Regions from separate parts of the Anaerobacillus sp. CMMVII genome, predicted to be linked through region 2. Evidence: riboswitches for the same ligand, from Rfam matches in the RefSeq annotation. Region 2 holds a riboswitch; the other holds the start of a gene.
The links. A riboswitch is a leader RNA that binds a small molecule or an ion and turns the genes downstream of it on or off. The one in region 2 is predicted to bind S-adenosylmethionine.

Region 1 (6,295 bases), 130 kb from region 2:
TAGTGAAGTCCCTGCTAAAGCACTATTCGTAATGCTTGGGATAATGCGGGCTGTTTTACAACAAACAATTGACTCTAATTGATCAATAGTTATCGGACTAGTTATTGAAATAATCATTTGATGCTCTTTCAATACAGGATTTATCTCCTTAAGTAATGAATGAAATTGTAAAGGTTTTACACATATAAACATTATGTCAGCCTCGCAAGCAACATCTTTAGCGGACTCAACTACTTTTAAATCTGGAAATCTTTCAGTAAAAGCATATGCTTTTTCAATTGTTTTGTTTGTGATGATAAGTTGAGATGGGGTTACTGCAGTTGATTCAACGAACGCTTCAAGTAAAATGCTCCCCATACTACCTGTTCCGATAATCCCGATTTTCATGTGTTCAACCCCCTCCTTGTCGAACTTTCTTCCCTTAAGTCTATGTGCCTCAAAGAGTGATTATGCCACAAATCAGCGACTTTGCGAAAATACAAAAAAGCCCAGCAAATAAATCATTGCTGAGCAGAAAAGTTTAGTTTTTTCGATTAATAAATTCTACTACCATTTCTTTTTTGACAAGTTTCCTCATTGGAAAACGGAATTTTCTACTTAGGTTGTTCATCTCTTCAGTAATAGCATTTATTTCTGTTAAAGAAAATTCCTGATTTTTCTTCGCCGCTTGTATTACAGCCTCAATTTTTTCTTCCCGTAACAAATCCAGTTCTCGGTATCTTTTTTCTCCAGCAATAAATTTATTTACGTGGGCCTTCATTTGTAAATGTACACTCATGTAAAGATTCTCCTTTTTACCATTCATTTAGGGGGTATTAAAATGATCAAAATTAAACGCAACCGTATTTTTTTAATTGCGGTCTGTACAATTGCCTTGCTACTTAGTGTAAGCTTTATTAGAAATTTTGACAACAGCATAGATACTCAAGAGCAATTTCAATTAGCTATGTACCAAGAAACTGTAGACATCGAAACAGAAACTGTCCCAATAGCTCAGCCCATCATCGTTGACGTGAAAGGAGCCGTAGAAAAACCTGGAGTCTATGAGATGAAACTTGGAGATCGGGTGGTCCATGCCATTGAAAAAGCAAATGGATTTCTCCAAGAGGCAAATAAAAATGTCATAAATTTGGCTTTATTGCTAGAGGACGAAATGGTAATTTTTGTTCCAATAACTGGTGAGGAAGAAATACAAGACTTAGTACCATTAATCTCCAATAAATCTAGTGAAAAAATCAATGTAAACGTTGCCTCAAATGATGAGCTACAAAAGATCCCAGGGATCGGTCCTGCAAAGGCAGCCGCAATTATTAAATATCGAGAAGAAAATGGGAAATTTAACAGCATTGGAGAATTAACGAATGTATCAGGAATAGGTCAAAAAACTGTTGAAAAGATGACAGAATTCATCGAGGTAAAGTAATAAAACATTTACCTTTAAATTTATTGACAATTCTTACTATTAGCCGGTATAATCACCACAATGGCAAAATTAAATGAAAACTCTTATTGAGAGAGGTGGAGGGACTGGCCCTATGAAACCCGGCAACCAGTGTGAAAACACAAGGTGCTAAATCCAACAGAGCTTTGTAGTTCTGAAAAATGAGAGAAAGAAGCAGATATTAACTCTTCTCTCAACCTGAGGAAGAGTTTTTTATTTTGGGAATTTATTTTAATGAATTTCATAATTCACTATTGTCGCTACTAGTTCTAAATGTAGTTGCGTAGAACCATTCGTAACTACAAATAGATTTGATATAGCTCGATTAAGGTAATTATGAAATTCACTCAATTAGAGGAGGAAAACAAAAAATGACCGAAAGAAAATGGAGTTTAGAAACAATTGCTGTACATGGGGGACAGGAAGCTGATAGTAATACGTTATCAAGGGCAGTCCCAATATATCAAACTACCTCTTATGTTTTTAAAGATACTGAACATGCGGCAAATCTTTTTGCTCTAGCAGAGCCAGGGAACATCTACACAAGAATTATGAATCCGACTCAAGATGTTTTTGAAAAAAGGGTTGCTGAACTTGAAGGTGGAATAGCAGCGTTGGCAACTGCTAGTGGCCAATCTGCAATAACGCTAGCGATCCTCAATATTTGTGAGAGTGGAGATGAAGTTGTTGCTTCAAGTTCACTTTATGGAGGAACATATAACCTTTTTGCGCATACATTCAGAAAGTTAGGGATTAAAGTCAACTTTGTGGATGGAACTGACCCAGAAAACTATCGTCTTGCTATAACTGATAAAACAAAGCTTCTTTATGGTGAAATTATCGGGAATCCTAAAGGGGATGTCCTTGATCTAGAAGCTGTTTCAACTATTGCTCATGAAAATGGAATTCCACTTGTTGTCGATGCAACATTTTCTACTCCTGCTTTATGTCGGCCAATTGAACACGGAGCCGATATTGTCATCCATTCTGCGACGAAGTTTATTGGCGGTCATGGTACCTCAATCGGAGGAATTATTGTTGATGGAGGAAATTTTGATTGGGCGAATGGTAAATTTCCAGGTCTTTCAAAACCAGATCCAAGTTATCATGGAATAGTTTATACAGAAGCAGTTGGGAATTTAGCTTATATTATTAAAGCTCGAGTACAACTATTAAGAGATATAGGGCCGGCAATAGCTCCTTTAAATTCCTTCTTATTATTACAAGGTTTAGAAACTTTACACTTACGAATGGAACGCCATTGTGAAAATGCATTAAAGGTGGCGAATTACTTAAATGAAAACTCTTTAGTAGAATGGGTTAGCTACCCGGGCTTAGAGAGCCATCCAAGCCATCTGTTAGCAAGAAAATACCTTCCAAATGGGAAGGGGGCAATTCTTACCTTTGGAATTAAGGGTGGTGTTGAAGAAGGGAAAAGGTTTATTAATGCGCTACAATTATTTTCACATGTAGCTAACGTTGGTGATGCTAAGTCCCTAGTCATTCATCCAGCAAGTACAACACATCAGCAGCTCTCACCAGAAGAGCAACGATCTGCGGGGGTCACACCTGAGCTAATTCGCCTATCAATCGGCATTGAAAACAGTAACGATATAATTGCAGACCTACAACAAGCACTTGAAGTAAGCCAGAGCTAATAATTACGAATTACGAATTACGAGTGTTGAAACATTGTGAAAATTTCACAATGTTTCAACACTCAACACTCAACACTCAACATTCTACATTCAAACATTGACGGACGTGTCATATTTTGTCTAAACTATAGAGAGAAACGCAAGAAGGAGGGACAAACCTTGTCACGGATATCATGGGATCAATATTTTATGGCTCAAAGTCATTTGCTTGCACTAAGAAGTACTTGTACACGATTAATGGTAGGAGCAACGATTGTAAGAGATAAGCGAATTATTGCTGGCGGTTATAATGGCTCAATTTCTGGGGGAGACCATTGTACAGATGATAATTGCTATGTAGAGAATAATCATTGTATTAGAACGATTCACGCGGAGATAAATGCATTGTTACAATGTGCTAAATTCGGAGTCCCAACTGCAGGTGCTGAAATTTATGTCACTCATTTTCCCTGTTTAAATTGTGCTAAAGCAATTATACAAAGCGGCATAAAAGCTGTTTTCTATGCGAAAGATTACAAAAATCACCCATATGCTATTGAGTTGTTTAAAAGTGCAGGTGTGCATGTGGAAAATGTAGAGTTAGAGGAAATGATTTTAGATATGAAAACCACTGAAAAATTAGCTTTTACAGCGGAATTACTGACGAAACTTGAAGAGGCAGGTATCAGTGAGGAAGAGCTAAAGAGTTTAAAAGATCAGGCTAATAAGTTATTTTTACCTGGTTGAGAAAATATAATCTCTTGATTTGGAGGTTTGACAAAGTTGTCTGGTAAGATTTACATTTTAACTCTGGCCACGATTTCTAGTATTATTTTTCGGATTCAGGGCTTACATAGCGTCTCCATTTGCTTATTGTTAGCCCTAATCTACCTTTTGTATAAAAACAAATACAAGTATCCACTTATTTTTGTTTCGATCACACTTTTTGTTTATTTTTATGTGAACCCCTATTATTTTACCCCACCACCACCAGTGCCTTCTCAAAATGTGATCATAGGACAAATAATCTCAATACCTAAATATAATGGAACTAAGATTTCATTTGAACTAAAAACAATAGACAAACAAAGGGTAGAAGTTAATTATTTTGCAAAAACTATTGATGAATTAAATAACTTAAAAACACTTAAGTACGGACTGAATTGTTCATTACAAGGGAATTTTAAAGATCCGCCAATGCCAAAGAACTTTTATAGTTTTGATTACAAGAGCTATTTAGCGTCTAGGAATATTTTTTACCAATTTAGCCCAGTCAGTTTATCACTAAAAAATTGTACAGATAATGGGATATCTCCATTTAGTATCATTCAAAGATCTAGACAAACTGGGGTACAAATGATAAAAGACCACTTTCCTGATGAAAGTAAAGGGATTGTCACTGCATTAATTTTTGGTGATAGAGGGTTAATGGATAGTGATACTTTAAAATCATATCAGACATTAGGAATTATCCATTTACTAGCTGTTTCTGGACTTCATGTCGGACTTGTGACTTCTAGTTTATATTTCATTTTAATCCGCCTTGGTATGACAAAAGAAAGAACAGTAGACTTTCTACTAGTTATTCTTCCGATTTATGTTATTTTAGCTGGTGGAGCCCCTTCAGTTATAAGAGCTTCTGCAATGTTAGTAGTAATCCTTCTCTCAAATAAAGCCCGCCTAAAAATAAATCCTTTAGATGGAATTAGTGTCGTTTGTATTGTTTTGCTGTTAATAAATCCTAATTACATAGTTCATATAGGCTTTCAGTTGTCATTCCTCGTTTCTTACCAACTCATTATCTCGGCAAGTCTAATCCTAACGCGCTATTCAAACTGGCTAATACAACTATCCGTTGTTACAATTCAAGCTCAATTAATTTCTTTCCCATTAATCATTTACCACTTTTATGAAGTATCGTTATGGAGTATCCCACTGAACCTCATTTATATCCCGTTTATTACTTTTTTTGCCTTACCTTTTTCGTTTATCGTATTTATTAGCTACATAATTATTCCACCAGTTGGTGAATTCTTCTTTGTATTGTATGACTTTGTGATAGAAATTGCCCATAATGGTTTACAAGTAGGAATGAAGTTACCGCTTTCCACGTTACTTTTTGGGAAACCACCAATCTGGTTAGTAGTTTGCTATTATGTAGCCATTGGTTATCTTTTTTACATTTGGGAAAAATCAAATTCTATACTTACAATTTTAAAAGCTAGTATTGTATTTTTTATTGTCGCTTTGGTCCATTGGAATCTTCCCTATTTAACTAGTGAAGGTGAAGTTACCATGATTGACGTTGGACAAGGGGATAGTATCTACATTGAACTTCCAAAAAGAAAGGCCGTGTACTTAATTGATACGGGAGGTATCGTAGATTTTAATCAAGAGTTAGTACCGAAAGAACGTGTATTTAACATTGGGAATGATGTACTGCTTCCGTTTTTACAGGCCAAGGGTGTAAGAAAGATAAATAAATTAATTTTAACCCATGGACATTATGATCATATCGGAGGGGCAGAAGCTATAGTAGGTAAGGTTGCTGTTGAAACACTTTTATATGGTGCAGTTCCATTAGAAGGGGAAATTGTAAAGGATTTGTTGAACAGCTTTGTTACCCTTGGTACTGAGGTCGTATATGTAAAACAAGGGGATTATTGGAGTAATGGAAATAGTGAATTTCTAATTATGGCGCCATATGGCTATGAACAAAAACTAAATGATCAATCGATTGTCATATATGCAACGCTAGGAGGCTTAAAGTGGCTATTTACAGGGGATTTGGAAAGGGACGGAGAGAAGCAATTAATAAAAATATATCCTAATTTCAGTGTTGATGTTTTAAAAGTAGGGCATCACGGGAGTAATACCTCAACGACGAGTGAATTGTTAGACAGGACTAAGCCAAGTGTTGCATTGATATCAGTGGGGAAAAATAATCTGTATGGTCACCCCCATCCAGAAACACTTGCCAGACTCGAAAATCAGAGAATGATGATTTTTAGAACCGATCAACATGGGGCAATCCGCTATGTATTTAAAGGAAACGGCGGAGGGAGTTTTGAAACTGTCATTGAAGTACCTTAATAAAGAGAAGAGGCTGACTTTGAAGGTCGTAAGGTTACGATCCTTTAGTCAGCCTCTTCACCCTGTAAAAATTAGACAAATAAGTCAATAACTACTGCAACAGCAAATACTGTGGCAAAAAATC
Region 2 (6,295 bases):
CTTGCACCTACACCGATAAGTCCTGCTGTTTCATATTGGAAACCGGCAAACATCATGTTTGAGATTGTATTACTTCCAGCAACGAATGCTCCAAGAGCTCCAATAATAGGTGATACGATTGGCCATTGAGCACCGAATAAATCAGAAGCTCCTACAGCTAATTGGAAAGGCATTGTTCCGAAATCATTTGTTGCAACACCTGAGTTAATAAATACCTGAACCATTGGTACTGCGAAAATTAATGCTGTTGCTGCACTTACAGTTGTTGCAAACGATTCTTTTGCTGCTTTCGTAAACGAACTTGCTTTCATACCGTATAGTCCAACACAGACTAACGATACAACAACCAAGATTGTCGCTGGTAAATATAACGGCGTTGATGAAACGGCAATTCCAGTATCGAACATTCCTTTTTCATAACCAAGAATTTTAACCAAGTCAATCTTAACTGCATCTGACTGTAACCATGCTTTTAATGGTAATTGGTTAAGGCGTGTTAACACTAGTAACAATCCTACTAAAATGTAAGGCACCCAAGCAGCTACCATTGAAACTTTCTTACCAGTAAATGCATTTTTATCAATTTTTAATTTTCCAGACCATTCTGGATCCCAGTTTTCTTCTTTATCAAACTGCCAAGTGTGTTTTGGAATTAAGAAACCTTTTTTAGCAGCCGGAACTACGATTGCTAAACCAATTAGTCCACCGAATAAAGATGGGAATTCAGGACCTAATAAATTTGCGATGATCATATAAGGAAGTGTAAATGCTAAACCTGCGAAAATAGCAAACTTCCAAAATTGCCTAAACCTTCTGTAAATGATTTATTCTTACCGAAGAACTTTGTTAACATTGCAACCATGACTAATGGTACAAACGCACCAACGATCATGTGTAAAACTGAAACTTGACCAGCAATGACAAGTAATGTTGCTGGAAGATCTGCAATCGTTCCACTAGTAGCTAGTGGGTTTAAAGCATTATTAACACCTACAACGATCGGTGTACCGATTGCTCCAAATGTTACCGGTGTTGATTGAATAATTAAAGCTACTAATACTGCTCCCATTGCTGGAAAACCAATTGCAACTAGTAGTGGCGCCGCAATTGCAGCTGGCGTACCAAAACCTGATGCACCTTCGATGAAAGAGCCAAACAACCAAGCAATAATGATCGCTTGAACACGACGGTCAGGTGAAATATCTGTAAAGCCTTGGCGAATTGTATTTAATGCTCCGCCTTCTTTTAGTGTGTTTAATAGTAAAATTGCTCCAAAGACGATAAATAAAATATCTAATGATGTTACAATCCCACGAAGCGATGCTGCCATTACTTGATTCATTGGAACGTTCCAAACGAACAATGCTACTGCAGCTGTGATTAAGAAAGATAGTGGCATTGCACGACTAGCTGGCCAACGTAAAATGACCAAGAAGAGTAATACTGATAAAATTGGTACTAATGCTATGATTGCTAAAAACCCTGTACTCAAAAAAATTCCCCCTTGATAGTAATTGCAAATGATCATCGGATAACAATAGATTTAGTATCTCCTCTATAATCTATGATAATATCCTAAAATCCCCATTTCGTTGATAACCTTATCTTCTGGTCATCTGATGATTATTTGTAAGTGCTTTCATTATATGAAAAGTTAAATTATTTATCAATACAAAGTTCAAAGAAATTCCACAAAAACTACTAATTCATTCATTAGTAAAAATATAAGGTCAAATAACTATCGTTTTTTGTATAAAAACACAAAGAAAGGACGAAAGTTATAACAAAATTGTACTAAAATGGTAATAAATTGGAGGTTGTTATGAGTTTTTCATGTATCAGGTTAGCTAGAAAAGCAAATTATTTGAAAAAAAGTAGGAAAGATGGTAAAGGAGGATATTGGTAATGGAGATGTTGAATTTGTCCTTTTAGGGAAACAAATTCAACATCCAATTTTTCGGCTATCTTTGGATATGAATATCCTTAAGTAGGGTAGTAATTACGTGACCAGCCATAATCAACCCTGATACAGATGGTACGAACGCATTCGAGGACGGAGGCATTTTGGCTTTTCTGACCGGAGACTCTTCCTGTGCTTTGGAAACAATTTCTTTTCTAATTTCTTCACGAATTTTAATCGGTTGTTCATCAGAGAAAACGACGTTTATCCCTTTATGAATTCCTTCTTTTCTTAGTTTTGTCCTAACCACTTTTGCAATTGGATCATAGCTTGTTTTAGATATGTCTGCAATCCGAAGTTTTGTGGGGTCCAATTTATTAGCTACCCCCATGCTTGAAATAATAGGAATTTTCCGTTTTAAACATTCTTTCATTAAATGAATTTTATATGAAATCGTATCAGAAGCATCTACGACAAAATCAAGTCCATATTCAAAAAAAGCTTCATACGTCTCTTCGGTGTAAAACATCTTTAGAGCAATTACTTCACATTCTGGATTAATATCTGCAATTCTAGCCTTCATTAAATCTACTTTAGGTTGACCTACAGTTGAAAGTAGCGCATGAATTTGCCGATTTACATTTGTTATATCGACGTCATCTTTATCTACTAGCACTAGCCTTCCAACACCTGACCTCGCTAATGCCTCTGCGGAGAAAGACCCAACACCACCGATACCTAAGACAGCAACCGTACTGTTTCTTAAAAGTTCTAAACCATCATGACCGATAGCGAGTTCATTTCTAGAAAATTGATGTAACATTACTTTTTCTCCTTCCAATCCCTATTAATACGATAGGAAATCTAAACTACACGAATAAAAATATATCATATGCAGTATAAAATGTAAATTTCCCCTTTCGGACTACAGCTATACATAGGCTGATGCTCCACTCTAATTCCTTTGATTAAGATATAAGAAAAAACCTAGGAATAGTTCCTAGGTTTGTCATTTCCAGTAAAATAAAATAGAGTCCCGATATGCCGTATAACACATAGTTTTGAACCTGCCTCAGCAGGTGGGTGCTTTGTTTAACTCTTTGTACTTCCTCTCGTGAAGGCTTGTATGCCAAGCTAAAACTTCAAGCTCCCATATTAAAAATGTTGGCTCAAAACGTATAGTATCCTACGAACACTTCAGGACTCATTTGTTATTTCAATAATATCATGATTTATTTTGAATTCAAGTTTGCTTAGAAATACTTTATATAAAAGTGAACTTCTGAGAAATAAACAAGCAGAATGTTTTCTTACTATTACAATGCTTTCAATTGTTTGTTCGCCTTTGTTTTTTGAACTTTCCCATTAACTCGCAATACCGGATAAAACTCTACTTTTTCATTAGCGGTATTGTTTAATGGAATTAACTCATTTATTGTGACTAACATTGCAACTTTTTGATTATTGTCAAATTGGACAACCTCTTCTACTGAGTGTATTATCTCTTTTAAGGTATGATAAACCTCTGTTTCATTATTTGTATCAAAAACAAGCAAAAACTCTTTGCATTCTAATTTACTTATTTTTTTTAATTTCGGAACACGTGGTTGGTTCCCACTTTTCTGTAGTTGATGAAGAAAGTCTTCAATCATACTTGTCGCTGTCGGCCTTTTACCAGCTCCTGGTCCTGATGCGAAAAAATTACCTAACCAGTCTCCTTGTAAGTATACTCCATTATTCTCATTTTCAATAGACGCCAACGGGGATTTCGCATCTACAAAACATGGAGAAATTGAACCTTTGATATCGGTTCCATCATAATATGCTTCAGCAATATACTTAAGTTTTAAATTGAAGTATTCACCAGCTTTAAAATGGCAGCTCTTTAAATGAGACATTCCACTTCTTTGAAACTGCTCAGGCTTTGGCCAGCTTCCAAAACAAAGCCTACATAGTATTTGTAGCTTATATAAAGCATCAAATCCTTCAATATCAGACGTAGGATCTGCTTCAGCAAACCCAAGCTGTTGTGCTTCTTTTAATACCGTCTCAAAATCATCGCTACCCGCTTGCAATCTTGTAATAATGTAATTTGTAGTACCGTTTAAAATCCCTGAAATCTTTTCAACAGAAGTCCATTGTAATTGACTTTTCAGTGTATTAATAATGGGAATCCCACCAGCAACTGTAGCCTCGTAGCCAATAAATGTTTCGTTTTTGTATGCTAAATTTTCTAGATTTGATCCGTGCTTAGCTACTAGCTCTTTATTTGCTGTAACAATCGGAACCTTTTTACTTAATAAAAACGTAATGTAATCTAACGCAGGTTGCTCACCACCCATGGCCTCAAAAACAACATCAAATTCATAGCTAAAAAAATCGTCAGGAGAATCTGTAAATAACTCACTATTTTTTTCACCTAAATAACGCTTTTTGTCCCTAATCAGTATTTTTTCCACAGTAATTCTTGTTCCTAAAATACTTTCTAAATAAGGTAACGTATCTGTAATTCCTTCATATACCCCAGAATTTACTGTTCCAAAGCCCAGTAAACCAATCTTAAGCAATGACATCATCTCCTTTTCACCATGGAAGAACTTAATTTAGCCAATAAAAAAACCTTTCCAGATAAGGAAAGGTTTTTGTGCCTTAACTTATCTTCCAGAGCTAGCTAGTAGCTCTGCTGAAATTAGCACCTTGTTTGTTAAAGCGAATTGTCTGCGCATAGAAGCGTACAATTTACTCTATCGGTTATCCAATGGATACCTAAACAGGTTGCCGGGCTTCATCGGGTCAGTCCCTCCGCCTCTCTTGATAAGTGATATTTATTTGTTGTGTATTTTACCGTTATAATAATCAGAGTTTTTATAAAATTCAAGTAAAAACAATATACCATGTTCTAGAAGAAATGTAAAATGTAAAATTGCAGTTTTGAGTTTTGAGTTTTGAGTTTTTGAATGTATTGCTTCGAAGCTTTACTTTCACCAACTCATCACTCTGCACTCAAAACTCATAACTAATTAAGCTTCAACCTTCTCTTCTTTCTTAGGCACAACGGATAAGTTTAGCTCCTTTAATTGTGCCTCACTTACTCCACTCGGTGCATTAGTTAACAAGCAACTTGCACTCGCTGTTTTCGGGAAGGCAATGGTATCACGTAAATTTGTTCTACCAGCAAGGATCATGATTAAACGATCTAACCCCAGTGCAATTCCGCCATGTGGAGGTGTCCCATATTCAAAAGCTTCCATTAAGAAACCAAATTGATTACGTGCTTCCTCGTCAGAAAAACCAAGAGCTTTAAACATCGTCTCCTGTAGCTCGCGTTCGTAAATCCGTTGTGATCCACCACCAAGCTCGTAACCATTTAACACTAAGTCATAAGCTTCTGCTCGTACTTTTTCAGGTGTGCTAACTAGTAACTCGAGATCCTCTTTTACTGGTCGAGTAAATGGATGATGTTCGGCAACATAGCGTTTTGCATCTTCATCATACGATAAAAGCGGGAATTCAGTTACCCATAAGAAGTTATATTTTGATTTATCGATTAGATTTAATTCTTTGGCAAATTTTAAGCGAAGTGCACCTAAGCTATCAAAAACGACTTTCTTTTTGTCAGCAGCAAAGAATAACAAATCTCCTGTTTCAGCGTGAATAGCTGACCGCAATTCCATTTGCTCTTCGTCTGACAAGAACTTGGCAATTGGGCCTTTTAATCCGTCTTCTTCAACCTTTAACCAAGCAAGACCCTTCGCTCCATAAATCGCAACGAATTTCGCTAGTTCATCAATCTCTTTACGAGAATACTTCGTTGCCCCACCTTTGACATTTAACCCTTTAACAATTCCACCATTTTCGATAGCTGAAGTAAATACTTTAAAACCACAGTCTTTGACAATATGAGAAAGTTCAACTAGTTCCATGTCAAAGCGAGTATCCGGCTTATCCGAACCGTAGCGATTCATCGCTTCATCATAAGAAAGTCTTTGGAACGGAGTTATTGCATCAATACCTTTAACTTCCTTCATGACTTTACTCATCATCTCTTCCATCATCGCTAATAAATCTTCTTTGTCCATGAAAGAAGTTTCAATATCGACTTGGGTAAATTCTGGTTGGCGATCAGCACGTAAATCTTCATCGCGGAAGCAACGAACAATTTGATAATAACGCTCAAAACCAGAAACCATTAATAACTGTTTAAAAATTTGTGGAGATTGTGGCAATGCATAGAACTCTCCATGGTGAACACGACTTGGTACTAAATAATCGCGCGCACCCTCTGGTGTACTCTTTGTAAGCATAGGAGTCTCAACTTCTAAAAATGCATTTTCGTCTAAATAGTCACGAATTAACTTCGATGTTTTATGTCGTAACATAAAAGTAGCTTGCATC

Region 1: it holds a riboswitch for S-adenosylmethionine, as region 2 does, so the genes downstream of both, H1D32_RS19625 (homocysteine synthase) here and H1D32_RS19045 (homoserine dehydrogenase) in region 2, are expected to answer to the same signal.

The regions. Positions count from the first base shown of each region.
Region 1 covers NZ_JACEHK010000015.1:485,816-492,110, forward strand. Annotated here, with positions in the region: gene comER (late competence protein ComER) at 1-387, opposite strand, end outside; gene H1D32_RS19615 (DUF2533 family protein) at 521-778, opposite strand; gene H1D32_RS19620 (helix-hairpin-helix domain-containing protein) at 821-1,423, shown strand; SAM riboswitch class I at 1,504-1,609, shown strand; gene H1D32_RS19625 (homocysteine synthase) at 1,813-3,099, shown strand; gene H1D32_RS19630 (ComE operon protein 2) at 3,259-3,825, shown strand; gene H1D32_RS19635 (DNA internalization-related competence protein ComEC/Rec2) at 3,862-6,171, shown strand; gene H1D32_RS19640 (YqzM family protein) at 6,243-6,295, opposite strand, start outside.
Region 2 covers NZ_JACEHK010000015.1:358,085-364,379, reverse strand. Annotated here, with positions in the region: gene H1D32_RS25690 (L-lactate permease) at 1-752, opposite strand, end outside; gene H1D32_RS25685 (L-lactate permease) at 770-1,492, opposite strand; gene H1D32_RS19055 (tRNA threonylcarbamoyladenosine dehydratase) at 1,962-2,723, opposite strand; RNA gene ssrS (6S RNA) at 2,930-3,107, opposite strand; gene H1D32_RS19045 (homoserine dehydrogenase) at 3,217-4,467, opposite strand; SAM riboswitch class I at 4,552-4,721, opposite strand; partial or broken gene aspS (aspartate--tRNA ligase) at 4,921-6,295, opposite strand, start outside.